Regions from separate parts of the Aliiglaciecola sp. 2_MG-2023 genome, predicted to be linked through region 2. Evidence: predicted binding sites of a transcription regulator. Region 2 holds the regulator's gene; the other holds the start of a gene.
What was found. Region 2 encodes ArgR, which controls arginine synthesis, uptake and breakdown. Its sites were predicted from a motif close to ANTGAATANNTATTCANT; they were not measured.
Positions count from the first base shown of each region.

Region 1: argE (acetylornithine deacetylase) is a predicted target of ArgR. The motif match lies at 2,902-2,919, and genes of this name have one in related genera.

Region 1 covers NZ_JAUORY010000002.1:191,779-206,861, forward strand. The annotation lists gene Q4567_RS02835 (ornithine carbamoyltransferase) at 1-775, opposite strand, end outside; gene argB (acetylglutamate kinase) at 772-1,566, opposite strand; gene argC (N-acetyl-gamma-glutamyl-phosphate reductase) at 1,563-2,591, opposite strand; gene argE (acetylornithine deacetylase) at 2,929-4,089, shown strand; gene Q4567_RS02855 (methylglyoxal synthase) at 4,109-4,528, shown strand; gene Q4567_RS02860 (Spy/CpxP family protein refolding chaperone) at 4,577-5,392, opposite strand; gene Q4567_RS02865 (response regulator transcription factor) at 5,602-6,297, shown strand; gene Q4567_RS02870 (ATP-binding protein) at 6,294-7,691, shown strand; gene Q4567_RS02875 (alpha/beta fold hydrolase) at 7,803-8,774, shown strand; gene trmL (tRNA (uridine(34)/cytosine(34)/5-carboxymethylaminomethyluridine(34)-2'-O)-methyltransferase TrmL) at 8,878-9,342, shown strand; gene gpsA (NAD(P)H-dependent glycerol-3-phosphate dehydrogenase) at 9,359-10,372, opposite strand; gene secB (protein-export chaperone SecB) at 10,381-10,884, opposite strand; gene grxC (glutaredoxin 3) at 10,910-11,167, opposite strand; gene Q4567_RS02900 (rhodanese-like domain-containing protein) at 11,186-11,611, opposite strand; gene gpmI (2,3-bisphosphoglycerate-independent phosphoglycerate mutase) at 11,863-13,398, shown strand; gene Q4567_RS02910 (murein hydrolase activator EnvC) at 13,486-14,556, shown strand; gene Q4567_RS02915 (divergent polysaccharide deacetylase family protein) at 14,633-15,083, shown strand, end outside.
Region 2 covers NZ_JAUORY010000015.1:24,708-39,790, forward strand. The annotation lists gene Q4567_RS14775 (TonB-dependent receptor) at 1-2,115, shown strand, start outside; gene Q4567_RS14780 (endonuclease/exonuclease/phosphatase family protein) at 2,264-3,415, shown strand; gene Q4567_RS14785 (ATP-binding cassette domain-containing protein) at 3,444-4,835, opposite strand; gene argR (transcriptional regulator ArgR) at 4,927-5,391, opposite strand; gene mdh (malate dehydrogenase) at 5,697-6,632, shown strand; gene ppc (phosphoenolpyruvate carboxylase) at 6,718-9,342, opposite strand; gene Q4567_RS14805 (FKBP-type peptidyl-prolyl cis-trans isomerase) at 9,596-10,216, shown strand; gene Q4567_RS14810 (SulP family inorganic anion transporter) at 10,363-11,928, shown strand; gene Q4567_RS14815 (thiol:disulfide interchange protein DsbA/DsbL) at 12,196-12,816, opposite strand; gene Q4567_RS14820 (thiol:disulfide interchange protein DsbA/DsbL) at 12,847-13,500, opposite strand; gene Q4567_RS14825 (TonB-dependent siderophore receptor) at 13,648-15,083, opposite strand, start outside.

The sequences.
Region 1 (15,083 bases), on a different contig from region 2:
TAACGTATTGTGCACCGGTTAATGCCATCATAGCTTCGTCGACTTTGTATGGGTCAAAAATGCGTTTAATATCTGATAACGGTGTTTCATCTCCCATTGATAACCACGTATCAGCATAAAGTACATTGGCACCTTTAGCGTCTTCGACGTTATTACTTTGGATGATTTTTGCACCAGATTTTTCTGCAATTTTTTGGCTTAATTCAAATATCCCTTGATCAACTTCGTAACCTGCAGGGGTAACACTAACGATATTCACCCCTAGTATAGCGCCAACCAGCAATAGTGAATGGGTAACGTTATTGCCATCACCTACATAAGCTAAGGTTAAGTTTTCTAATGAACCATAGGTTTCTTGTAAGGTGAGAAAATCAGCTATTGCTTGGCACGGGTGATAGAGGTCGCATAACGCGTTGATTACCGGTACTTTAGAAGCTTGACTAAACTGCACTAAGGTATCATGACTAAACACTCTGGCAACAATCGCATCTGCCCAACAAGCTAAATTTGCTGCTGTGTCTTTGGCGTCTTCTCGGCCAGCTAGTTTACCAGCCTGGGAGTCAAGGTAAACCATGTGTCCACCGAGTTTATTGATACCAATATCAAAACTAACACGGGTACGCAAAGAGGGTTTCTCGAACAAAGCCGCAATTGATTTTCCAGCCAAAACTTGATTGTGTTCTTCAGGCGCAGCTTTAATTTTTGCCGCTAGCGCCAACAAATTATTTAAATCCTGCGAACTCCAATCTTTAAACGTTAATAGGTCCTGTTTCATTTGTTTTCCTTAGACGATGGGAAAATGGTTGTTCCTGCAGAAGCGTTTTCTTCAGTTGGAGTATCTTGGGTTAAAATATCAAGGTTTTTCCAACTTGCTATAGTCACAGACTGTCCTATTTGATTCGCCGCATCTAATGCCGCTTCTACTTTCACTGTCATACCATCGCGAATAACACCATCTGATATCAAAGTTTCAATATCGTCAGACGTGAGTTTATTAATAAGTGACTTATTCTGATCGAGCACACCTGCTACATCTGATAACAAAACTAGTTGTGCATTAAGCAGTTTGGCAATGGCTGTTGCTGCTTGATCGGCGTTGATATTAAGCAATTCACCCTGGTCATCTGCTCCAATGGAGCTCACTATGGGTAAAAAGCCAGCTGCCAACAGAGTCGTCAGTAAAGTTTGATCAATAGGCTCTGCAGAACCTACATTGCCTAATTCTTCACTGATTTGATGGCAATTGGTAATGTTACCATCCAATAAACTTAATCCCACAGGGATAAGTCCACTTTTTTTCGCTAATGCACACAAGTTTTTATTGGCTGTGCCGGCTAAAGCACCGACGACATAATCAATTTGTGATTTCGGCGTGACTCTCAGACCATTTAGTTTATGACTGCTAAGTGACAGATTTTTTAAAAGCTTCTCAACACTGCTGCCACCACCATGAACTAACACTATTGGCTGTTGTTCTTGAGCGGCATAAAGCGCGGCAAAAAAGTCTGCGGAAATACTTGGGTCATCTAAAAATGCACCACCAACTTTGATAACTTTTACTTTCATTTACTCACCTCAGCAATTAATCCAGTAGGAGATGCAAAACCGAAACTTAAGTTAGCACATTGAATTGCTTGAGATGCTGCACCTTTTAACAAGTTGTCGATGGCACTGCCAATGACTAAATATCCAGATTTTTCATCTAACTTCCAATGCAGATCACAGTGCGCAGTATTCACTACATCATCTAACTTAGGAAAATGATTTAGTAAACGGATAATAGGTTTATCACTGTAGGCTTTTTGGTAAGCGTCCGATACTTGCTCTTTGCTGGTGCCAGCAACTGTTTTCACCGTAATTGTGGCCAATATTCCGCGCTTAAAATTACCTAAATGGGGAGTAAATATAACGTCGGTACCTAAGGCTTGGCTAATTTCTGGCTGGTGGCGATGGCCAAGAACACCATATGCTTGCAGGCTCACTTCGCAATAGCTATTTCCCAAAGCGGCTTTTCTTCCCGCACCACTAACACCAGATACCGCATTAATAATTGGACGATGCTGGCTGTCTAACAGATTTGAATTAAACAAAGGCTTGAGCGCTGATAGCGAAGCTGTAGGGTAGCAACCTGGCACTGCTACTAGCGATGCCTCAGCAATAGACGCTGCATTCCATTCAGCTAACCCGTAGACCGCTTTTTCAAGTAACGGTTTATGCTGGTGTGCAAATCCATAAAAGTCTGCAAACACGTCTGCATCTTTAATTCTGAACGCCCCTGATAAATCGAATATTTTTGCTTTTCCTGCCGTTAATATAGGCATCCAGTCGTGGCTGGCTTCGTGAGGTGTGGCTAAAAATATGGCATCTAAAGAATCTGCGAGCTCGCTTAACAGACCATCATTAATGGGTAAAACCTTAGTGTCGACTAAACCGCTTAAAGAGGGGTGGAGCTGACTTAAAGCTTTATTTGCATCTTGACTGTTTTGCGAAACAAACAATCCTGCTAGCTCAAATTTAGGATGCAAGGTTAATATTCTGGCGAGTTCTGCGCCTGTATATCCACTTGCTCCGATTACACATGCTTTCAACATAATGATGTTTACCGATAATTTTTGAAAATGTTAACTTAGAAAAATAAAAAAAGCGCCCCAATCCTTTAAAAACTTCTTCTATATCAAAGGAGAGGAGCGTGCTACGCAACCAAAATTAGATTCGTCGGACAGACGTACAAGCGTAGCAAGGCAGGGAGTTATTTGTGCTCATAGTTCTCATTTATTCTCTATTCATCAATTTTCAGGCAATATGCACTGTAATTGATCGTTAAGGTTTAAAAATCAGTTTAAAACTGGTTCTTTGTTGCATGGACGTAGCATGCCATCAATGTTATAAATATGCAATAAAAGTGAATAATTATATTTTAAGGTTCTTATGCCAAATTTAACTTTCTTAGAAGTTTATGAAAAAATCATTTCCATCCCTACAATAAGTGCCGTAGACGAAGATCTAGATATGAGTAATCGTCAGTTAATCGACTATTTAGGGAATCTTTTTTCAGACTTAGGTTTTAGCATTTCTATTCAAAAAGTGCCTGAAGCACGGAATAAATTCAATTTATTAGCCAAACTCGGCACGGGCAAGGGCGGTCTGCTGTTAGCTGGTCACTCAGATACAGTGCCATTTGATGAAGGTCGATGGAATAGCGACCCATTTATACTGCAGCAAAAAAATGATTCCTTTTATGGTTTAGGGACCTGCGACATGAAAGGATTTTTTGCTTTTATTTTGGAAGCTTTAAAAGATATTCCTTTAAAAAAGCTGCAAAAACCACTGTATATTTTAGCCACAGCCGATGAAGAAACCTCTATGGCCGGAGCTAGGTTTTTTGCTCAACAACAGTTAATTAAACCTGATATGGCTATCATTGGTGAACCCACAGAGCTGAAACCAATCGGTAAACATAAAGGACATATGGCGCAGAGCCTAAATATTACTGGAAAAGCTGGCCATTCCAGCGATCCAGATAAAGGCGTAAACGCCATTGAAATTATGCAAATGGCAATACAGCAGCTACTCACGTTACGTGACCAACTTGCCAAAAATTACCGCGACGAAAGTTTTAGTGTTCCCCAAGCAACGATGAATTTAGGGCATATTCATGGCGGCGATGGCGAAAATCGAATTTGTGGACATTGCAAACTTAACTTTGATATTCGCTGTGTACCTGGATTGAGTGATGAAGAAGCAATTGCATTGATTGATGAAGCGCTGTTACCTGTTAAACAGGCTTATCCTGACCGCGTAGACATGCAGCTTATGTATCCGACAGCTCCGGCGTTCTCATGTAAGAATGAGCACAATATTATCGCCTTAGCTGAAAAGTTGACGGATTTTAAAGTCACAAATGCTAATTATGCTACTGAGGCTCCTTTTATCAATCAGCTTGGCTGCGATACTTTGGTTTTGGGGCCGGGCAGTATCAATCAAGCCCATCAGCCGGATGAGTTTATATCGTTAGAATATGTGGACCCCACAGTTTCTTTGTTAAAGAATATGATAAAACACGTGTGCTTTAGCGAATCAGCTAGATAAATACTAGGAAATAATATCCATGACTGAATTAGTAAAAAAGACCATTGCTTTAGTGGCTCACGATCACATGAAAGCGGAGTTAGTTGACTGGAGTCGCACCCATATTGAACAATTGAAAAAGTATAATTTGGTGGCGACAGGTACAACAGGCGGACTAATCGCCGACAGTTTAGATTTACCTGTTCATCGTTTTAAAAGTGGACCCTTAGGTGGCGACCAACAAATTGGCGCATTAATCGCTGAGCGAAAACTAGATTGTTTAATCTTTTTTTGGGATCCACTCAACCCCGCACCTCATGATCCTGACGTAAAAGCTTTACTTCGATTATGTTCGGTGTGGAATTTGCCTGTAGCTTGTAATCGTTGCACTGCGGATTTAATCATTACTTCGCCGCTGTTTGACAGCGACGAATACTTGAGGACTGTGCCTGATTATTGATAGTTAATTTATAACTATCAATAATCTTTAACGTAACCAATGTGATAGTTAGAGTTCGTCGTCTTGATGACGTCTCTTCTTATCATGTTTGTCACCACCTTTGCGGTGTTCTCTTTTTTCATCCATTTTCGCCATTTTTGCCTGTTGTTCCTCATCAAGGATATTCCAGATTTGATGGCGCACTTTTGACATGTCTGTCGACATTTGCAAATGAGCTGCTTGAAGTTTCTCACTCACTGCCAACCATGCTGATTGATCAAAAGTTTCACTTCTAACCAGCTGTTGAGCTTGATCGCGATAACCTTTCACCGTTTCACGCTGAGATTCCATAGCCGCTTTTTGGCTTTCAAACAAAGCTTTAATTTTTGCACTTTGCTCGTCGGTTAAGTCGAGTCTCTTGAACATTTTCATCGGCGAAGAACGTTTTTCTCCTTTATGCCCCTTGCCTTTGCGTTCTTTGCCTTTTTCGCTCATGGCACTCAACTTTTGTTGTTGCTCTGCGGTGAGGGTATTCCAGACAGCGTTGCGTTTGGTCGCCGAGCTTAACGCAAGTTGAGATTTAATATCTTGCTCTTGTTGTAACAAACTCACTACCGAATCTTGATCCCAATCAGTAGATCTAATTAAGCTCTTAAGCTGATTTTTGATGTTGTTTAAATCTTGCTTGTAAATTTCACCATCTGCTTTAGATTGCTGCATGATAGTGCGTACATCAAGTTTTTGCTGATCTGTTAAATCTAGCTTTTTGAATACCGCACGCATTGGTGGTTCTGGACGCTCATGCGCTTGAATTGCAAATGCAGTGACGGCTGCGGTAGCAGCTATGGCAATGATTGCTTTAGAAAAAATCAATTTGCTTTTCATGTGTATCACCTTTTGATTAATGTTTAACGAAATAACGACATTTACCTTGTCGTTGATTTGATAAACATTATAGTTACGTCAATGCAAAGAAGTGTCTGGCCATTGTAAAGCTTGTGTAAATAATGTTCTTTTCGTCTGTCACTTAATCAGCTGGAAGCTTACAATTCACCACATAATGTACCAATGACATATAGAATAATTGAGGTTACATGCAAAATAAATCACTACTTGTTATCGATGATGATAAAGAACTGTGCAACTTGTTGATAGAGTATTTGTCGCCCCAAGGGTATGAAATAGATCAAGCCAATGATGGTGAGACAGGCTTACAAAAAGCCATCGGGCCGAAACATTACGATTTAATTTTGTTGGACGTGATGTTGCCGCAAATAGATGGATTTGAAGTGCTTAAGCGATTACGCACTAGTCATTTAACGCCAGTGTTGATGTTAACAGCTAAAGGCGATGATTTTGATAAAATTTTTGGGTTAGAGCTTGGCGCCGACGATTATTTGCCTAAACCATTTAATCATCGTGAGTTATCGGCTCGAATCAAAGCTATCGTCAGGCGCATGGATTATTTGCCTTCAACAAGCTCTCAGCAACGATTACAAATTGATGATGTTGTATTGAACCCCAATACACAGAGTGTTGAATGTGCTGGAAATATTTTAGAGTTTACCGCTACTGAGTTTTTAATTTTGCATTTGTTGATGATAAACGCAGGTCAAATTGTTAGTAAAAATGATATCAGCGAAAAAGTATTGGGCAGAAAATTGATGGCATTTGATCGCAGTATTGATATGCATGTGAGTAATATTAGGCGTAAATTAATGCAACACAGTGATCAAGAAAAAATTAAAACGGTTAGAGGTACTGGCTATTTGTTCGTGGTTGAACAATGAGGTTTTTAAAAAAGCTTAACCCTGCCAACAGTCTTTTTGGCAAAACGTTTTTATGGTTTTGGTTGGCAGCGATTCTGTTGGGTCTTGTTGGCGCTTGGTTAGCTAAGCAAACCAACTCTAACTACTCAATTAAACCGCTAAATAACGTAGACATTAATCGTATACAGCAAATAGCGTCTCGTATTGAGCTAACTGCAGAGCGATTTCCCAAAGCCGAATTAAATCGTTTATTAGGCCGCACGGGGCAAAGAAGCAAAGATGCATTGATGTTAATAGATGCTCAAAGCAAAGAATTTATTTATGGTTTCCCAAGAGAAATGATGCCGTTAAAAGAGCCGTTTTTGGAACTCATTAATGAGACGCAACCTTTTGTTATTCGAACTACGTCAGGGGTCTTTTTTGGGCCAGCTAAAGTCTCGGTAAGAGGACAGACATATTTTCTGTTCACTGGTAAACCGCGCCCTCCAAATCTTGCACGGCAGTTGATGCAGACAAATCCCATAGCGCTTGGCTTAAGCGTATTGCTAGTCAGCGGAAGTCTGTGCGCTTTGTTTGTCTGGTCGCTTGTTCGACCTATTCGACAATTGCAGAAAAGTGCTAGGAAAGTGGCCAATGGTGACTTAACCCAAAACGTAAAATTTGCATCAAAAAGAGGTGACGAAATAGGCGCCTTGGGGCGAGATTTTAATTCTATGACGAAACGCCTTGCCGACTTAATGGGAAGTCAAAAAAGGTTAGTCGCTGATATATCACATGAGTTAAGGTCGCCACTGGCAAGATTGCAACTTGCCATTGGTATTGCTCAAAATCAAAAAGAACAGCTGCCAGAGTCGATTGAAAAACAGCTATTGAGAATCGAAAAAGAAGCACAGCAAATCGATTCAATGATTGGTCAAGTGTTGCGTCTATCTAGATTAGAGGCAGATGTAGCTGTTGAAGATAAACAACTTGTTGGTTTGAAAAGTTGTTTTACAGAGCTTTTCAATGATGCCGAGTTTGAAGCGCAAAATAGTGGTAAGGAATTAATTTTAGGTGACATTCCAGAACTGACTTTAAGTTGTTATCCACACCTACTGAAAAGTGCTGTAGGAAATCTGATTAGTAATGGAATTAAATATTGTTCTACTAAAGTTGAAGTGTCAGTGGTTAATCTGACTACTACACTACAAGTGACGGTAAAAGATGACGGTACAGGTGTACCTTCTTCGGATTTGGAAGATATGTTTAAACCATTTTATCGGTTGTCTGCGTCACGAAATCGAGATACGGGTGGGGTAGGTTTAGGCTTAGCCATTGTTAAACAAGCGGTAAAATTACACGGCGGTGAAGTCGTAGCCATGAATTCGCCAGAAGGTGGGTTAATTGTAAACATCACGATTCCGATTAAACAATAATGAGTGAAACCTTTGAGGCGAGATCGCGAGTGAATTGTGTTTGTAGATTGATTCTATGCAACATTGCAGTATTACGCATCTTGATAAGTGATTTAATTGTTAGCGTATAACATGATTGAACAGAGCCAAATCCCAGAAGATGAAACTTTGGTAGAAAAGCGGAATCAGCAATTTATAGAACCGTTTTGGCAAAGAAACGTGATTAACGGTTATTTTCTGGGGAAGCAAAAGGTACGAATTGCCTATGCTTATGTGATCAATCCGAATCCTATTGGAAGCATAGCCATTTCCTCTGGTCGTATTGAAACCTTATTAAAATATAAAGAGCTGGTATTCAATTTGTACCACGCAGGTTTTAGTGTGTTTATTCACGACCATCGAGGACAAGGGTTGTCAGGACGAATGTTAGATGATCCAGAAAAAGGGTATGTGGCTGATTTTGCAGACTACGTTGCTGATTTTAAATCGTTTTTTGACCAAGTTATTAGCCCTAATAGCGGTCATAAACCGATTTTACTTAGCCATTCCATGGGAGCCGCAATTTCTAGTTTGTATTTACTCACACACCCTGGAGACTTCGCTAAATGTATTATGTCGGCTCCGATGTTCGGTATCAGGCCGGCATTACCAAAATGGTTAAGTTGTTTGCTAATTGAAAGTTATACCTTGCTAAACCATGTCTTTGGTAAAAGCCCATGGTATTTTATTGGTCAGTCCAAATATAATCCTAAAGCCTTTGCAATAAATGAATTAACCCATTGCCAACAAAGATACAAAATTTTTCGAGATACCTATGAGGCTAATCCGCAATGCAAGCTAGGTGGGGTAACAACATCTTGGCTCAAACAAGCTGATAAAACGATGTCATTTATCCAAAAAAATGCTGCCGCGATTACTATTCCAGTGCTGTTATTGCAGGCTGGAGATGATCGGGTCGTGAATAACGCTAAACAAACTCAAGTCGCAGCAAAAATGCTAAATTGTGAGCTTATGCGAATTGAAAATGCGAGTCATGAAATATTCTTCGAAACTGAGGATATTCGTGATCAATCGTTACGGGCAATTTTGAGATTCTTAGCTTAAGCGAATTTGCCGCGGCATAGCTTAAAATAGTGAAGTTGCAGGTTCTTGCGGGCGTAATATTTGTTACACTTAAACAATTAGTTTTCTAGAACCTCGATTAAATATGCTTAGTATTGTTTTATATCAACCGGAAATCCCTCCCAACACCGGAAACATTATTCGTCTGTGCGCAAATACAGGTTACGACTTGCATCTGATTGAACCGCTAGGGTTTGACTGGGATGATAAAAAAGTGCGCAGGGCGGGATTGGATTATCATGAATTTGCTGAGGTTAAACGTCACGCAGATCTAACTGCTTATCTTCAATCCGAAAAACCGCAAAGAGTGTTTGCCTGCACCACTAAAGGTACTAAAAATTTCGCAGATGCTGATTTTAAATTGGGTGATGCGTTACTGTTTGGCCCTGAAACACGAGGCTTACCTGACGAGGTCATTCAGAATTTACCGGCGGAACAACGCTTAAGAATTCCAATGTTGGCCAAGAGTCGCAGTATGAACTTATCGAATGCGGTTTCGGTTTTTGTTTATGAGTCTTGGCGACAATTGGGTTTTGAAGGGGCTGTTTAAGGAGAGGTTAGCTTAACTAACCTTCTACAGTTGGCTCTCTGCCTAGCAACGTAAGTGCGGCACTTTTCGCTGGTTTCCCTTGATAAAGCACTTGGTAAATCTGCTCAGTAATCGGCATTTCAACAGCTAACTTGTCGGCTAAAATTTTGACTTCTTCTGCATTTCGATAGCCTTCTACAACTTGACCAATACTGTCGATAGCATCTTCAACCGACTTTCCTGTTCCTAAGGCTAATCCAAAACGTCGATTTCGAGATTGATTGTCGGTACAGGTGAGTACAAGGTCGCCTAATCCTGCCATGCCCATGAAGGTTTCAGGTTTAGCTCCCATTTTTAATCCTAAACGGGTAAGCTCAGCAAGTCCTCGGGTGATTAATGCGGTTCTCGCATTTGCACCAAACCCTAAACCATCAGATAACCCGGCACCAATTGCGATCACATTCTTAACCGCACCACCTAATTGAACGCCAATGAAATCGGGATTTTTGTATACCCTGAAGCTTTTTGAACAGTGTAATTTTGCACTAAACTCTTCCGCTAAGAGTTCATCCGTTGACGACAACGAAATAGCGGTTGGTAACCCTGCCACCATTTCTTTAGCAAAGGTTGGTCCTGACAGAACAGCCAAAGGAATATCACTTCCCAAAACTTCCTCTGCAACTTCTTGAAGCAATCTACCAGTTTTTGGTTCCAGCCCTTTTGTCGCCCAAATCAAACGATGCTGATCTGTCAAAAATGGCTTAATTGCTGTTAAAGTTTGCGCAAAGGCATGGCTTGGTACAACGACTAGAATATCTTGGCTGTTGGCAATTGCCGAAGCAAGGTTTGGAATAATTTCCAAGGCGTCAGGAAATATCGCTTCAGGTAAGTATCGTTGGTTGCATCGGGAGGTTTGCATTTCTTTCATCTGCGCGGTATCTCGACCCCACAGATAGGTTTGCACTTCATTTCGTGCAAGACAAAACGCAAGAGCAGTGCCATAAGACCCTGCTCCTAGTACTGTAACGCTTTGCTTATTTAGCATTGTCATTACAATGATTAAGCATCAAGTTTTTGCGCTTGACCTTGCTGTTCTTGGGCACGCTTTTGCATGTAAGCAGCAAAGATTGCATCAAAATTAACCGGTGCAAGGTTTAATGGAGGGAAAGTACCTCGATTAACCAAATTAGAGATAGTTTCTCTTGCATAAGGGAACAAGGTATTTGGGCAGAATGAACCTAAAGTATGCGCTTTATTTGCTTCAGGCATTTCACCAATCATAAAGATACCCGCTTGCTGAACTTCACAAAGGAATGCCGTTTCTTCGCCTAAATTTGCGGTTACTGTAACCGATAAAACGACTTCATAAAGATTCGTTTCTAATTCAACTGTTTTAGTATCTAAATCCAGTTTAATTTCAGGTTTCCACTCTTTTTTGAAAATTGCAGGAGAGTTTGGTGTTTCAAACGAAATGTCTTTTGTGTAAACACGTTGAATTGCAAATTGTGCGTTTTGTTGTGGAGCTTGCTCACCGGCTTGGTTAGCTTGGATATCATCTGCCATGTTAATTTTTCCTTGGTTTACTGCGTTATACGCTAAGTAGGTTGTCTAGTTTATTTTGTGACTCTAGTGCATACATGTCGTCGCAACCACCGATATGCTTGTCATCAATAAAAATTTGTGGAACGGTATAACCGCCATTCGCTCGGGTAATCATGGTGTCACGAAGATCAGGGTTTTGATCAATTCGATATTCTTCGAATGCAACGCCTTTTTCTTCTAGTAATGCCTTTGCACGATGGCAATACGGGCAATAACCTTTGGTATATAGTTCAACTTTGCTCATTGTCAGCCTTAAATCTGTTTATTTCGCAACGGGCAAATTTGCACTCTGCCACGAATTCATTCCACCTTTTAGTACGGAAGCATGACTAAAACCAGCTTTCAATAAAGCTGTTGCTGTCTTTTTAGCTGTCATGCCCATGGCACACACTACAATAATGGGTTTGTCTTTGAATTTTTCAAGGGCGCTAAAGTCAGCGCCATTTAGTTGTTCTGTTTTAATTTGTTTTGCGCCAAGAATATGGCCTTTATTGAACTCTGCAGCCGGGCGAATATCCAACACTACAGCATCTTGTCGATTCATAAGAATCGTTGCTTCGTGGGTGCTAAGTTCTTTGACTTGAGAAAAAATCCCAGCCACATAGCTATAGATAATTAACACTACTAGTGCTACCCAACCAGCAGACAAAAAAGGATGGTTTCCAACAAACTCAATAATTTGATCCATTACTACTTCGGCCCCTTGGCGTAGAAAAAAGAGTGCAAAGTATATAGAAAATCTATACAGAAACCAGTCCTTGCATAGTGGAATCTGCAATTCAGCTATAACTTAACTGATAAATACTCTTTAAGTGATGTAGTTCACAGGATAAACTGTTGGGGATCTATCAATATGAATGTTCTCAAAACCGATTCAAAAGTCGATAGATGACTTCACTCTTATTAACAACTTTATCAAAAATTACACAGGAGCAACCTATGCCCAACGCGAAAAAGACGCTAGCACTGCTTATATTGGATGGATGGGGACATCGTGAAGATACCGATAAAAACGCCATTGCTAACGCCAATACGCCAGTTTTAGATAAGTTGGTGCAGGAATATCCCAATACGTTTATTTCCGGGTCTGGTCTTGATGTTGGATTGCCACCTGGTCAGATGGGAAACTCTGAGGTAGGGCATGTTAACTTAGGAGCCGGGCGTGTGGTGTATCAGGAATTCACACGTATTAGTAAAGCGATTGAAGATAACGAATTTGAAAGCAATAAGGTTTTGGCTGCATCTGTAGAAAATGCAGTAAATAAAGACAAAGCTGTGCACATTATGGGGCTTTTATCTCCAGGTGGCGTGCACAGTCACGAAGACCATTTATTTGCAATGGTCAAAATGGCTGTCCATAAAGGTGCTAAAAAAGTCTTTTTACATTGCTTCCTTGATGGTCGAGACACAGCACCAAAAAGTGCAAAGGAATCTTTGCAAAAAGCTGACGAGTTATTTAAAACTCTGGGTGTAGGTAAAACTGCAACTTTAATCGGTCGTTATTATGCGATGGATAGAGATGAGCGATGGGAACGGGTTCAAGCGGCTTATGATTTAATTTCTCAAGGCAAAAGTGAATACCAATATGCGTCCGCAATAGAAGCACTTGAGGCTTCTTACGAGCGTGATGAAAAAGATGAGTTTGTTAAACCTACCATTATTGGTGATGCCGTTAAGGTTGAAGACGGCGATTCACTTATCTTTATGAATTTCAGAGCGGACCGTGCAAGAGAGATAACTCGTGCTTTTGTTGAGCCAGAATTTAGCGGTTTTGAACGGGAATATTGCCCTAAAAATCTAAACTTTGTGATGTTGACTCAGTATGCGGATTCTATCGATGCCCCTTCAGCTTATCCTCCCGAACCATTGGTTAATGTGATGGGCGATTGGTTGGCGCAGCATCATAAAACGCAATTACGTATCTCCGAAACAGAAAAATATGCTCACGTTACTTTCTTTTTCAGTGGCGGTCGTGAATCTGAGTATGAAGGTGAAGAGCGTATTTTGATTCCGTCTCCAAAGGTAGCAACATACGATTTGCAGCCGGAAATGAACTCTAAGTTGCTAACCGATAAGTTGGTTGAGGCAATTGAATCGGGCAAGTACGATGCAATCATTTGTAATTATCCAAATGGCGACATGGTAGGCCACACAGGCGTATATGAAGCGGCTATAAAAGCTGTTGAAGCTGTCGATAGCTGCATTGGACGGGTAACGGAAGCATTGAAGAAAGTTGGCGGCGAGTGTCTGATTACAGCTGACCATGGAAACGCTGAACAAATGGTCAATGCTAAGACTGGACAAGCGCATACCGCTCACACTAGTGAGTTGGTGCCTTTTATTTATGTTGGTCGAGATGCCGATGTTCGCACGGGTGGAACCTTGAGTGACGTAGCACCCACTATGTTGCACCTCATGGGCATGGAGCAGCCAAAAGAAATGACCGGCAAACCCATTATGACCCTTAAAAATTGATGTTACATGTAAATTTGTACACAGTTTAAGATGATACATATTCGTGCTTTACTCCGGCTACTGTGTTTTGCAGTGGTTGGAGTTTGTTTGTCTGTTAGTGCCCAACAAACTGAAGAATTAAAAGATATTCAGGCTCAGATTAAACAAAAACAGCAGCAAATTAAAAAGCAACTTGCCGAAGCAAAACAGTTACAGCAGCAATTAAAAGCTGCTGAACTGAATATCGCGCGAACAGTAGAGAAGATCGAAAATACCCGCAACGAGTTACGCAATAATCAGCGTCAACACACAGAGCTGGTTAATCAGCAAAAATCCTTACAATCACAAGTAAAACAACAGCAACAAGCCCTAGCAAGCCAGTTAAAAAGTATGTACATGGTGGGTGAAAATGATTTCGCTAAGATGTTGTTTAATCTTGAAGATGCATCAAAAATGGAGCGGACTTTTAGTTATTATCGCTACTTAACCGAGGCGAGAAAAAAACAAATTGATGCGTTTCGCAATTTAGTGACTGAACTTCGAGAGGTTTCAGAACAACTCTTAGCCAAACAGCATGAGTTGGAAATATTAGAAAAAGAACTAACTCAGCAACAAGTGCAACTTCAGCAGCAGCAAGATTTGCGACAAATTACGTTAACCAAAATTGAAAAACAAATTGATTCTGAAGCGGCAAAAATAGAACAACTACAAATCAATGAACAGGCGCTACTTAAAGCGATTGAAGAGGCTGAGCGTAACGCTAAGCAAGGGCCTTTGAACTTAACTGGATTAGCTGGCCTTAAAGGGAAATTACTATTACCGACGCAAGGTAAAATGCGTAATATGTTCGGTCGAATTCGACAGGGACAAATTCGTTGGAAAGGAGTGTTGTTTAACGGCAATACTGGGGCTCCCGTGCGAGCAGTGCATGCAGGTAGAGTTTTGTATGCTGATTGGCTTCGGGGGTTTGGTTTGGTTACTGTATTGAGTCATGGTGATGGTTATATGAGCTTGTACGGGCATAATCAGGCGTTGTTGAAAAAGGTTGGAGACACTGTGCAAAGTGGCGAAACCATTGCGCTGGTTGGGCAAAGTGGTGGACAAAGTAGCCCTAACTTATATTTCGAAATTCGTCACAAAGGGACGCCAATTAATCCAAGCCAATGGCTTAAAAAATAATAACTCACATGACATATACTAAGAATTAATCACTATCGTGCATTATATTAAAAAACAGTTACGCAAATTAGCCTGCATGGCTCTATTATATTTCCCAATGTTCCCCTTGTTGGCTGCGGAAATTGCGTTGATTATCGATGATATGGGAAATACTAAGCGTGACGAGGCGGCTTTCAACTTGCCTAAAGAGGTGGCATTTTCAATCTTGCCCCTTACCCATTTATCCGAAAAATTTTCCCGTAAAGCGGCATTCCAAAAACGCGACGTCATGCTGCATATTCCCATGGAGTCGCTGGCCGGAAAACGATTAGGTCCAGGAGCCTTAACCGCAGATATGTCTGCTGAATCTATTCGACAAACACTCATGCAGGCGCTGGCAACTGTGCCTGATGCTATCGGAGTGAATAATCATATGGGTAGTAAACTAACGCAACTTAGTTTACCGATGAATGTCACAATGAAATTCTTAGCTCAGCACCACCTATTTTTCGTGGACAGTAGAACAACGCGATATAGCAAAGCGCTAA
Region 2 (15,083 bases):
GCTGCTTATGAGAAATTAGAAGGCGCTAACTTATTCGACCGTGGTGTTATTGATTCAGGCGCTATCAACGAAGTTGCGCTGACACAAACTCAGTTAGATGAAATTATCCGTATTTCTAACGAGTTATATCAATTTGACCCAGGTACTACTCCTTCAAGTCTTGCAAATGAAGATGAAAAAATTCTTATTAAACTAGACTGGAATATTAACGAGCAGCACCGTGCTTCATTCACATACAATTACAATGATGGTAACAACTACTCTGAGTCTGATGGTGATTCTGATGAATTTGAACTTTCAAGTCACTTGTATGAGCGTGGCGCTGAAATGACATCTTACTCAGGTGTGCTTTATTCAGATTGGACAGATAACTTCACCACTGAAGTACGTGTTTCTTACACAGATTTAGACAATCGTCAAAATTCACTTACCGGTGATGGAACCCTTTATGGAAACGATTTCGGTGAAGTTAAACTTTACTTAGATGACGTAACTGTTTACCTAGGTTCAGATGATAGTCGCCAAGCCAATGATTTGGACTGGGATGCATTAAGTCTAATGTTCCGCGGTAACTATTACTTCGATAATGGTCATACACTAACCTTCGGTTACGAAAGCGACAAGCTAGACGTATTTAACGTTTTCATTCAACATGCTGAAACGTCACTTTCATTTGATAGCATCGAAGACTTCGAAAACGGTTTCGCAAGTGATGTTGAATATGGTGGTGCTTTCTCTGGTAACTTAGACGACCGCGCTGCTAGCTGGGGTTATACGGCTCACAGTACTTATATCCAAGACGAGTTTTATTTAACTGATGATTTGAAAGTCGTTGCTGGTTTACGCTACGACTGGATCACTTCATCTGATTATCCTGAAGAGAATGCAGATTTTCTTGCGCAAAATGGTTACAGTAATTCTGCCAACCTAGACGGTGTTAGCTTGCTTCAACCTCGTATCGGTCTTAACTATACGTTAAATGACAGCACTGAAATCCGTGGTGGTGTTGGCTTGTTCTCTGGTGGTAACCCTAACGTATGGATGTCAAATAACTACTCTGGTACTAACGTAGCTGGTGGTGAAGTTGACGGCGGTGACTTCGGTTATGACGATGGTTCACGCAGCTTGTTCGACGACGATGTTGTTTGGACAAATGTAGAAGATGGTGCTCCAGTAGGTCCTGGTTACGGTGTTCCGTCTGAACTAGATGCCTTGATGGATAGCGGCGTTGCTTCTAACTTTGAGTCTAACAACCTAGACCCTGATTTTGACATGCCTAGTGAGTGGAAATTATCTGCTGGTGTGACTCACGTAACTGAATCTGATTACATTTTAAATGCAGACTTGTTAGTGTCGTTTACTCAAGACCAAGCGATGATCAAATACGTAGGTATTGAAGAAGTTGGTTTCACTGATGAAGGGTATATTGATTACGACCGCAATGGTTATGGTTCACTTGAACTAACTAACTCTGGTGAAGTATCAACCTCTTACTCATTAACTACCACACTTCAAAAGTCGTGGGACAACGGTATACGTTTGGTAGCGGGTTACTCTTATAACCATGCTGAAGATGTACAACCAATGACTAGCTCGGTTGCATTCTCTAACTACCAATACAGAGCGTTCACTAATCCTAATGAAGACGTTTCTTCGTTATCAGATTGGAACATTGAACACCGTCTTACTGCAGACTTTAGTTATGTTGTTGAGATAATCCCAGGATTGGATACTCGCTTCAATATGTATGCATTGACTCAGTCTGGTCGTCCTTATAGCTTTGCCCGTACAGATGGTAATAGCATATTTGGATATACTCCTTACCTAGATAGCGACAGTGTGTTGCCAATCGGTGTTGAGCGTAACAGCGAAGAAAGTGGCTGGTGGACTAAGGTAGATATTGCCGTTAGACAAGAAATTCCAGCGTTCTCTGAAGATCATTCAGCATCAGTAAGTTTAACTATCGACAACTTTACTAACATGCTAAATGATGATTGGGGTATCTTAGAAGAAGTTAACTATAACACTGCGCGCTTAGGTGACACTTCACCTGAAAGTCGTCAAGGTGATGCTTCTCTATGGGAAATGCGTTTAGGTATTAGCTACAAATTCTAATTTGTAAGTTAAACCAATGTAAAAGCCGGTCTTTATGACCGGCTTTTTTGTGTTTGAAGGTAAGATATACTAATAGATTCGAGGTATTTAATATGCGGGTTGATAAAAAATGAAGTTCTTTTCGATAATCTTAGGAGTGCTAATCGCAATGCAATTAGTTAGCTGTGCTAATTCTCAACCAACAATTCGAGTGGCGACCTTTAATGTGAGTATGGAAGCGGATAATTATCGAGGGACAGAAGCGCAGCAAGACCAGCATGATCCGACTTTGTTGTTTAAGCATTTAGCCACAGGCGATAACCAACAGATAAAAAATATTGCACAGATTATTCAACGAATTCGACCTGATATTATTCTGCTAAATGAGTTTGATTACAGCAGCGATCCGTCGCTGGGTCCTGACGCTTTTATCAACAATTATTTGCAGGTTTCACAGCAAGGGCAGCGGGCTATTGATTACCCATATTTTTACTATGCTCCGGTCAACACAGGGGTTGCTAGCGGCGTTGACTTAAATAACGACGGTAAAATAGAAAATTCAGGTAGTGATGCCTTTGGTTTTGGTCGTTATCCTGGACAGTATGGGATGTTGCTATTGAGCCGCTATCCCATTGATTTGCATGGCGCTCGAACTTTCCAAAAGTTCTTGTGGAAAGACATGCCTCACAACACTTTAGGGAAAATTAAGAACACCGATGGTAGTGCTTGGTATTCAGCCGAGGCGATGGAAGTTTTACGCTTATCGTCTAAATCCCATTGGGATATTCCGATTAACATAGAAGGTAAGACGTTACATGTACTTGCGAGTCATCCAACTCCTCCGGTATTTGATGGGCCGGAAAATCGTAATGGTTTGCGAAATCATGATGAAATTCAATTTTGGAATGATTATTTAGACGCCGGTTCAAAAGCTGACTATATCTATGATGATAAGGGCAACAGAGGCGGCTTTAGTGGCGAGCGTTTTGTTATATTAGGGGATTTGAATGCATCTGCAAATGAAGGCGATGGAGAACGCACTATGATGGCTGATTTACTTGCTCATCCCCGTGTTGCTCAACACGAATTACCCAAAAGTGCAGGTGCGAAAGAGTCTAACTTGAATAACCCTAATGCCAAATATCATACCGCAAAGTGGGGCTTAACTGTTGACTATGTGCTGCCATCTAAAGCTGGCCTTTCAATACTCGACTCAGGGGTATTCTGGCCCAGTAAAAGTGAGCCAGGTAGTGAATTAGTTGAAGAACGACAAGCATCATCTGATCATCGCCTAGTGTGGCGCGAAGTTGAGTTGAAATAACCTACATATTGTAGGTTAACCCTTGCGACTATCCAGCCTGCAATTCTTTGTGCTGGGCAAAGATTGGCAAGCGTTCATCTTCACGATGGCTAACCATGAGAATGGTTGCCAACTGTTTTTTAGCAATAGTTGTAATCACATCTAGTACTAAGCGCCGATTAATTTCATCTAAGCCTTGTGTGGGTTCGTCTAACACTAAAAGTGACGGGAATTTCACTAAAGCTCGGGCGATCAGCAACAATCGCTGTTCACCAAAGCTAAGTTGTTTAAAGCTGTTATTGGCCAGTGGCCTAAGGCCAATTAAATCTAACCATGCTAATGCTTGTTGTTTTTGACTAGCACTCACGTCTTTGTACAAACCGATAGAATCCATGAATCCTGAAAGAACTACTGTCAAGGCATTGCAACCTACTCGATAGGAGCGGTGAATATCGGGGGAGACTATCCCCAAGTGCTTTTTAATGTCCCAAATGGTTTCACCGGTTCCCCGTCTATGCCCCATCACAGTGACATCATTACTGAAACATTGTGGACAGTCACCGGTAACCAATTGCAACAACGTTGATTTACCTGAGCCATTTGGTCCGGTAATAATAGTGTGTTGAAAAGTATCAATACTCAAATCGGCGGATTTGAGTGCGTGATTTTCGGCATAAATAACATTCGCGTTTTTGATGCGTACTAACGGTTTTTTATTGTGGCTATGTTTATCCGTTATCATTCGCTCAAGTAACGACTTATCCAGTGCGTCAAAAGCAAATATAGTGTCGATAGTGGCTTGCGCATCACTTACTGATAATCCACTCAAATCATGCAAACTATTATTTTCTACCAGCGCGAATGTTGTGATCCAGTCTGGGATGTCTTGACGATTACTGAGTAATATAATCAAGGTGATATCTTGGTGTTTTAGCTGACTTAACACCTGACTTAATTGCGCCCTTGATGATGGATCTAAATCATCAAATGGGTTATCCAAAATAATATAGGTAGCGCCAGATAATATCGCTTTTAAGATTAACAGCTTGCGCGACTCGCCAGTACTGAGCTGTCGAAAACCGGTATCAAGGCGATGTTCTAAGTGGAAGCTGGCAATAAATGGGTGGTCAAGTTTGTCTTGGGGTAAAAAGTCTTTTGCCGGAGTGCCAAAATCAATTTCATCGGTGAGATCAGTTTCGTCAATCTTTAATTCATTTTCATAAACTGCTTGTAAGGTTTCAAAAGAAACCAATGTTACCAACTGGTTTTCGGGGATAGTTAAGCTAGCGTATTCGGCATCTTTTAATTGCCCCAACAAAAGCTTATCAACATATTGTTTTCCGGCCCCATTTTTACCTAAAACAGCCACCGCAGCATTTTCTCGAATAAGCCATGAGTTTACGGTCAATTTAGGATGATGAAAGTGTTTGATTGTTATCATTACTACAGAACTCAAAATTTAAAATACGGCAACCAAACAATCTCTATTTGGTATAGATTGCCAAGAAATAATTTGTGTGTATTTTTAAAATTTACACGTTTTCAAATAGCGCTTCGACTTTTTTACGTGTTTCTTCAATATTGCTGATATCGGCAGGAGCAATAAATATCGTATCATCGCCCGCAATAGTGCCTAGTACGCCGTCTTTTTGGCTAAGAGAATCGAGTAAGCGGGCAATTAGTTGCGCGGCCCCTGGACTGGTACGAATGATTACCATGACATTGTTGTGCACAATATCTAATACTAATTGACGCAATGGGCTTTTTGCTGTGGGCATGCCCATCTCTGGAGGCAAACAATACACCATATCGCCACGAGCGTTGCGTGTTCGCACTGCACCAAATTTACTCAGCATTCGGGACACCTTGGATTGGCTAATACTGCCAAAGCCTTGTTCCGTTAGTGCATCAACAATTTCACCTTGAGAGCCAAAGCTTTCCGTTTTTAAAATATCTTTAAATGCTTTGACCAATTCTTCTTGTTTTGTATTAGACATGCCACCCTCGCTATTAACTGCTATAGTTTGACACAATCTAAACAGGGTAGGTAGCCTTGTTTACAAGCAGCAAAATACTTTGCATTAATATCATATAGTTAAAGTGTCTGTTTTGAGTTACTACTAAGTATTGAATTCGTAGCATCTAACCCATATATTCTGTTAAGCCTTAAAAACTAACTGAATGTTAGGCTAAAAGAGTTATATTGCAAAACAGATAGTGAACATTCACCACAATAAATTGTTTTTTCATGCGGCTTACTCTATGGTTTGCCGTCAATTTAATAGTCCCACAGGAGACAACTATGAAAGTAGCGGTATTAGGTGCTGCAGGCGGTATCGGTCAGGCCCTTTCTCTTTTATTGAAAACCCAGTTACCAGCTGGTTCCGAGTTAGCTTTATATGATGTTGCACCTGTTGTGCCAGGAGTGGCAGTTGATTTGAGCCACATCCCTACAGACGTAAAAGTTGAAGGTTTTGGTAAAGATGATTTAGCAACTGCGTTACAAGGTTGTGATATTGTTTTGATCCCAGCAGGGGTACCTCGTAAACCAGGTATGGATCGTTCTGATTTGTTCAATATCAATGCGGGTATCGTTAAGAACCTAGTTGAAGGTATTGCGGATAACTGTCCTGATGCATGTACATGTATTATTACCAACCCAGTTAACACTACTGTTGCGATTGCTGCAGAAACGTTAAAAGCTAAGGGTGTTTACAACAAAAACAAATTGTTCGGTGTAACTACTCTTGATGTTATCCGTTCTGAAACTTTTGTAGCTGAATTGAAAGGTTTGAGCTCTACTAGTGTGCACGTTCCTGTTATTGGTGGTCACTCTGGTACAACTATTTTACCTCTACTTTCACAAGTTGAAGGTGTGACATTTAGCGATGATGAAATAGCAAGTTTAACTACTCGCATTCAAAACGCTGGTACTGAAGTTGTTGAAGCAAAAGCCGGTGGCGGATCTGCTACTTTGTCAATGGGTCAAGCTGCGGCAAGATTCTGTTTGTCTCTAGTAGCTGCTATGAAAGGCGACAACGTGGTTGAATATACTTATGTTGAAACCAACTCAGACGACGCAGTATTCTTCTCTCACCCTGTAAGACTAGGTCCTAACGGTGTAGAAGAAATTCTACCCTACGGTGAGTTGAGTGAATTTGAACAAAACGCAAAAGATTCAATGCTTGACGGTTTGCGTGGCGATATTGAGTTAGGTGTTAAATTCGTAAAAGGTTAAGCATTTAACCTATTGCCGAACCTAACAAAAAGCCCCTTGTAGTTAACTACAAGGGGCTTTTTTATGCAGGCTAGTTCAGCCAGAATTAACCTGTATTACGCATGCCCACAGCAATACCTGCGATGGTTACCATCATTGCTCTTTCCAATAACGCATCGTGTTGACTGTCATCTAATTTTCTTATTCTAGATAACAATTCAATTTGCAAGAAGTGCAAAGGTTGCAAGTAACCCGCTCTAATACTCATGGATTCTTTTCCTCGCAGATCCGTTTCCATTACAGTCTCTTGGCCTAATAATTTGAGCAAAGATTCAATGCTTTCATCTAGCTCGGTTCTCAATGCTTCACCAAAATACTGCAATTCAGCCGGTACAAGACGATCATCATATTCTTTGCTTATTCTGGTGTCTGCTTTATTAAACACCATATCAAGCATCGATAAGCGGGAATGGAAGAATGGCCAATTTTCCAACATATCATCAATGATCTGCTGCTGACCTGATTGGTAGTAATCGGTCACTGCTTTCATTGAACCTAACCAAGACGGTAAAACCAACCGCGTTTGCGCCCATGCGAAAATCCATGGGATTGCTCTGAGACTCTCAATACCACCTGTTGGTTTGCGTTTTGCTGGACGACTACCTAAGGGTAACTTGCCGAGCTCTTGTTCGGGAGTTGCCACTCTAAAGTAGGGCACAAAGTTTTCATCATGACGTACTATTTTACGATAGTTATCACGACCTTCGTTGGCCATAGAGGTAATCGCTTCTCGCCACTCTTGTTTTGGCTTAGGTGGTGGAAACAATATCGCTTCTAGAATCGCACTGGCGTATAAGCCTAGGCTTCCTTTCGCAAGTTCCGGCATACCAAATTTATAACGTATGGTTTCACCTTGCTCAGTAACCCTAAAACCACCGGTGAGAGAACCTGGAGGTTGTGAATGGATAGCAGCATGTGCAGGTAGACCTCCACGTCCGATTGTACCTCCGCGACCATGAAACAAGGTCAACTTGGTTTCAAATTCATCGGCTAATTTAACCAATGCTTCTTGAGACTCGTATTGGGCCCACCCAGCGGCCAACGCACCGGCGTCTTTTGCTGAGTCAGAATAACCAATCATTACGTACTGTTTACCTTGAATATAACCTCGATACCAATCGATACTGAGCAATTGTTTCATCACAATTGCAGCGTTATTCAAATCATCCAAGGTTTCGAACAGTGGTGCTACTGGCATTGGCCATTTAACACCTGTGTCTTTAAGCAGTAACTGCACAGCAAGCACATCTGAGGGCAGACTTGCCATTGAAATAATATAAATCCCAAAACCTTGTTGGCTGTTTTTAGCAATAATGCGGCAGGTATCTAAAACCTCTTGGACTTCTGCCGAAGGTTCCCAGTTTTCCGGAATAAGTGGACGCTTAGATCCCAATTCTTTTAACAAGAACGCTTGTTTGTCTTCTTCGCTCCAATGCATGTAATCACCCATGCCAAAGTAGCGTGTTAACTCGCCAAATACTTGAGCATGGCGTTCTGAATCTTGTCGAATATCTAATTTAAGTAAGTGCACACCAAAACAATGTACACGTCTAATGGTGTCTAATAGTTTGCCGTCGGCGATAACTTGCATTCCACAAGCATGCAATGACTGATAGCAGGTTAACAAAGGTGCCAGTATGTCATCTTGACAAGTCACCCAATTAGTATCATCAACTTGATGACCAGCTAAATAATTGTCGATACCTTCTTGCGTCTTTGCAAGTCTATGATAAAGGGGGCGTAACAATGCACGGTAGGGTTCTAGTTGGTCTTCACCGACTATATCTTTAAGCGCTTGATCGCAGTCACCCATAGAGAGTTCTACTTGCAGAGCATCAATATCTTTGGCAAACAGTTTCGCTGCACGTTTTCTGGCAAGCAACAACACCTCTTGGGTAATTTTAGAGGTTACATTTGGGTTGCCGTCACGATCACCACCCATCCAAGAACTAAATTGCACTGGTGAAGCGTCTATTGGTAATGAAATACCAAACTTGCTGTTAACCTTTTTATCCAATGAGCGGATAAACGCAGGAACCGCATCCCATAATGAGTTCTCAATAACTGAGAATCCCCAACGCGCTTCATCTACTGGAGTCGGGCGAACAGAGCGTATTTCTTCGGTATGCCAAGCTTGACTAATCAAGTCGGCAATGCGCGTTTCTATTTCGCTACGTTCTTCGTCTGAAAGCATGCTTTGGTGCATTTCACGTAAACAGCGAGCCAGCTCACCGTGTTTGTGAATTAATGTACGACGGGTAACTTCTGTTGGGTGTGCGGTAAGTACCAAATCGATCTTAAGTTGCTCAAATGCATCAGCAAAGTCACTTTGATCGATTTTTGCTTCATCTAAATGTTCGAATAACTTTTCAACAGGATCATCTGTTATCGAAATACTATTGAATTCCTGTTCGGCTATATTGGCTAAATTAAGGAATTGTGAAAACGCTCTGCCAACGGTCAGAAGATCTTCATTATTGAGTTCAGCAAATAGATCTTTTAATTGCTGAGTTGAGTCTTTATCGCCTAAATGGGATTTCCGTCCGCCGATACGCACTGATTCTATTCGTTCAAGCCACTCTTCACCAAGCTGAGCACGAATTGTGTCTCCGAGAGTCGCTCCTAGAAATCGTACAGATTCCTTCAATTGAACTGCTAGTTGCTCTTTCACACATCCTCCAAACTGAATATACAAATTAGAATTTTTGAGTTAATAAAATATGTTTTAGTTCGGGTACAAAGTTAAATCATACTTAATCTTAAGGTCATTTAGATGAGCTTTTATTATTATTTTGCAGCTTATTCTATGACTTTTATTATTTTACTAATTTTGTATCTAACCAATTAGCTTTTGGGGTACAAGGCAACACGTTAACTATGATACCATTCACTTTTTATCTTTCCCAATCAAAACAGGATATAACGTGTCAGAAAAATATAACAGTGTTGAGCTTCAAGCAAGCTATGGTATTGGTTACCAAATGGGCGAACAATTAGTATCTAACCCATTTGAAGGTCTTGATATTGAAGCAGTAAAAGCTGGTCTAGCAGACGCTTTTGCTAAGCAAACCCCACAAGTTGATAATCAAACTTTGGGAGCTGCATTTAACGAAATTCACCAACGTATGCAAGCTGCAAAAGCAGATCAGCATAAAGGTGCAATCGAAGAAGGCGCAGCTTACTTAGCAGAAAATGCTAAACGTTCTGAAATTACAGTGACACCTTCTGGCTTGCAGTATGAAGTATTGACTGCTGGTGAAGGCGAAAAACCTACTGCTACTTCTAAAGTACGTACACATTACCACGGTACTTTAATTAACGGTAATGTATTTGATAGCTCTTATGAGCGTGGCGAACCTGCAGAGTTTCCAGTAAATGGCGTGATCAAAGGATGGACAGAAGCATTACAAATGATGCCTGTTGGATCTAAATGGCGTTTGCACGTTCCACATGATTTAGCATACGGTGAACAAGGCGCTGGCGGCGCAATTGGTCCTTTCAGTACTCTAGTATTCGATGTGGAACTATTAGATATCGTTGCTTAGTATTTGCAAATATCGTATTTAAAGGTCGGATTTATCCGGCCTTTTTTTGTGTCTTTTAACAAACCGTTAAAAGATCTAAACCTGCTTAGCTGCTAAAATGAACGATTGAATAATTTAATTAATAAAATAAAAATTTGGGGTAGTAAATGATTGACCTGATAACCAACCGTGACAGTAACGTCAAAAATGACGTGCTATCAGGAATAACCGTTGCATTGGCATTAGTTCCTGAAGCGGTTGCATTTGCCTTTGTTGCTGGCGTTGAACCTATGGTGGGGTTATACGCTGCATTTATGATGGGCCTAATAACATCTGCAATTGGTGGCAGACCGGGAATGATTTCTGGCGCAACGGGCGCGATGGCGGTGGTCATGGTTGCCTTGGTCGCTCAGCATGGTATCCAATACTTATTTGCCGCGGTTATTTTAGCTGGAATATTACAGATTTTAGCGGGCATATTCCGACTAGGAAAGTTCATCAGGCTTGTTCCCTATCCGGTAATGTTAGGCTTCGTAAATGGTTTGGCTATCGTCATTTTCCTTGCCCAATTAGGGCAGTTCAAAATAGTAAATGAGTTTGGTGTTCAAGAATGGATGCAAGGCAGCATGCTTTATTGGATGCTTGGTCTGGTTGCATTGACTATGGCAATTATCTATTTTTTACCTAAGCTAACTACCGCTGTACCCGCTTCCCTTGTGGCTATTGTAACCGTAACGCTGTTAGTGCATGGCTTAGATTTAGAAGCTCGCACCGTGATTGATTTTGTGCGCGGCATGTTACCTGAAGATCAAAAGGCCACAGCAACTTTAGCCGGTGAATTACCTAGCTTCAGTGTACCTATGGTGCCGTTGAACATGGAAACCTTGTATATCATTTTACCTACTTCAGTCATTCTCTGTTTAGTTGGTTTGATTGAATCATTGTTAACCTTGTCTTTAATCGATGAAATGACTGACACTCGCGGTCGTGGTAACAAAGAATGTGTAGGTCAAGGTGTTGCTAATACCGTCAATGGTTTCTTTGGTGGCATGGGTGGTTGTGCCATGATTGGTCAGAGCATGATTAACATCAACTCCGGTGGACGTGGTCGTCTTTCTGGTATTACCGCTGCACTGGTATTGTTAGGATTCATTTTATTCGCTGCACCGCTGATTGAAATGATTCCATTGGCTGCATTGGTGGGGGTGATGTTTATTGTAGTCATAGGTACCTTTGAATGGGCTTCGTTTCGCATTGTGCGTGGTGTAAACAAAGAAGATGCATTTGTGTTGTTCTTGGTCACGGGGATTACCGTTGCAGCCGATTTAGCGATAGCAGTGGTAGTAGGGGTCATTGTATCTGCGCTGGTTTTCGCATGGAAACACGCCACCCATATTAGTGCGAAAACCCATACAGATGAAGACGGTTGGAAAGTTTACGAACTTGACGGCCCCTTGTTTTTTGGTTCAGTTTTACACTTCAGAGATTTATTCGATCCGCAAAATGACCCACAGGACGTGGTCATTGATTTTAAAGATTCACGTATTTGGGATTCATCAGGCTTAGATGCAATTGATGGTTTGGCTGATAAGTACAAAATTCAAGGCAAGAAGCTACATATTCGGCATATTAGCCCTGAGTGTACTAACCTGTTAACCAAGGCTCAAGGCTACGTGGAAATGAATGTAAATGAAGATCCTCGTTATCGCATTGCCTCCGATAAATTGGGATAAATATATCCTCGGACTGAAGCCCGAGCTACAGATTTTGTAGGCTGGGCTTTAGTCCAGTTTTGGATGTATACCCCTGGTTTGTAGGCTGGGCTTTAGTCCAGCGAAAGATTTAGGAATCTTAGTTGTGAGCAAGAATTTCATCTAACTAAATTACTAGCTAGTGAAACTGGACTGACACATCATTCAGGTTGTTTATTTAGACGGGTACAAAAAAGCCGGATGATATCCGGCTTTTCAAATGGACTTGAGGTTCTATCAAAGGTTGATTTATTTTTGGGTAGTTAACCAGGTAATTAACTCAACAAATTCATTCGGCGTCATTTTTGAACCGAAAATTGCCTGATATTTATCATTTACGATAAAGGTGGGTACGCTACGAACACCTAAAGTCAATTTATCGTTTTTGCGCACGGCACCGCGGATTCCATAACTATTGGCCAGTTTTTTCAACTTATCACTGTCACCGCCAGCTTCTGCATACACCTTTAAAATGTCTTCCATGGAGGCAATATTTTTGCGATCTTTATGAATAGCTGTAAATAAAGCGGTGTTAAATTCGTCAGCTTTACCTAATTGGCGTGCTGCTAACATAGCTTTGGTCGCTGCATTCTGAGTATCTTTTTCAGCACCTCCCATAAAGTTCACGTGGGCTTTGGTAAAGGTCACGTCACTTGGCAGTTTACTTTTTAAATCTTTGGCAATGCTCTCGAATGTGAAACAGTGTGGACACCAAAATGAAAATACTTCGCGCACCTGCTTGGTTTCACTTGGTATCTCTTTTAATACCGTGTAGTGCTCACCTTCTTCCCACTTAGATTGGGCCATTGCAAGAGTTGGAACTGCGCATACAAATGCTATTAAAAGATTGCGCGTTAATTTAAAAATCATATAAATAAAATCCTGTAAAAAATAAGGTTATTAACGTTGTTTAGATAACCAAACAACTAAATCCGCAATATCATCCCTTGTCATACCTTCTACAATTTGGGCTTGATACTTTCCGTTAACAATGAAATTTGGTACACCGCTCAAATGTTCACGATAGGCCTCTATAATTTGATTATTCTGCTTGAGTAGGTTGTTAATTTGGAAGCTAGATTCCACTTTATCAAACTCGGCAGTATCAACGCCTTTGGCTAGGAAAATATTTCTTAACTCAGGTGTGCCTGTAATAGGTTGACGCTGTAAATGAATATAACTAAAAATAGCACTATTCATTTCTTCTTCTTTGTCCATAGTTCTGCCTATTAACAAGGCTTTTGTTGCGGCATCTTGTATTTGTGTGCTGGTAAAACGCATAAAGTTAACATGCACCTTTTTAAATGTGACATCTTTATCTAACTTTAGTTTTATCTGTTCAACAATAGGTTCGAAGTTATAACAGTGAGGACACCAGAAAGAAAAGAACTCTAGTACTTCAGGCTTTTCAGAAACCTCATCATTAATCACTAGGTAATGTTTACCTTCTTTCCATTTAGATGGAATTTCGGCTTGTTCTGATGAGCTCTCTTTGGAGCAGGCTTGCAGAGATAATAGTAAAAATAACGCTAATACAGTTGATAGTTTTTTCATATCAATCAATTCCTTCAAAAATTTATCAAAGGTTATCATAGCTAGTAAAAGATTAGGTATAGTTAATCAGTCAGATGAATACAATCTGTGGATGAAATGCATAAAAAAACCGCTTCTCGAAGCGGTTTTTTGTATCTTGCATTATTTCTACAAGCTAATCGTCGTTGCGACAAAAAAGTTTTGGCCTGCGGTATTGAAGCCATTTACTTCTTGATAGTTCTCATCAAAAAGGTTGTTTACACCCGCTTTGATGCTGACTGATTCAACTATTTGCCAACGGGCAGTTAGGTTCGTAAGTTGATAGTCATCTATTTCCACGCCACCAATATCTACCGCATTTCTGACACTTCTATAGGTCAATTCAGCACTGAGTTTGTCATCTAACCAAGCTTGTCTAATACCTAGGTTGAATTTATTTTTAGGCCTTCTCAAACGAACTTCACCGTCACTGTCTTGTGCATCATTGTAGGTATAATTAGCCCAGACTTTTAATCCGTTAGCGAATACTTGTTCAACGCTTGTTTCAACCCCTTTAGATTCACTTTCACCGAAAGACTGCAAATATCCTTGGTAAGCAGCTAAATCAAATACGATTTCGTTTTCGATGGATTGTTTGAAAAATACCATTTCAGCGCTCAATCCATTATGAGTATCGATGACGAAACCCAGATCCAAACCTTCACTATTTTCTTCGGCCAATTGCAAGCCTGCAGCTTCACCGTATGCATAAGGGCCATCGTTATAACTTTGCTCATACAAACTTGGCGCCCGGAAGCCGGTTCCGTATGTCGTTTTAAATTTTACATCCGCAAAATCAAATGAAACTACTTTGACTGCACCTAAGCGGACGCTATTGTGTTTACCGAAGGTGTCATTGTCGTCGTATCTGTAGCCTAGATTAAACGCCAATTGATTTGAAAACTGACCTAACCACTCAACAAATAGACTTTTCTGACTTCTGTCTAAATCACTGCTTTCGATTTCTTGGGTTTCTTTTTCAAGACCAAATACAAGATCGTGCTGTTTCCAGTTTACACTTCCAATGTATTCAAACTTATCGATAGTGCCTGAATTGGTAAATCCATACTCACCATTATTGATAAAATCTCTTTCAACATCCGTTTTGTTGTAAGCGATTTGGTGTTGACTATGACTGTCTTGATAACTCAAAGCGCCACGGAAAGTTTGCTGATCCGCTTCCGTTGTGCACTGATTAATTTGTGCAAAGGTGGTGTTGTCGTAACAGCCGTCGTATTGATTTTCTGCATCAACATTACGAAATACCAAAGAAGCTGCAATTTTATCAGTTAATTCCAGTTGGCCTTTAAAGTGAACAGTTTGGTTATCGTAGCCATCTTTTTCACCGCTTTCATCGCTAACTTGCGCGTTAAAACCGTCACTTTTAACTTTCGATGCTGACAACGAAAATGAACCGCTGTTGTTGCCGCCAGCAACATTAGCGTTTAATACTTGTGTATCAAAAGACCCTGCTGCAAGTGTACCACTGGCTTCAAAACCTTTGGTTAGTTGCTTGCTGTACATACTTATAACGCCGCCGGCATCTGCGCCGTAGGAAAGACCTT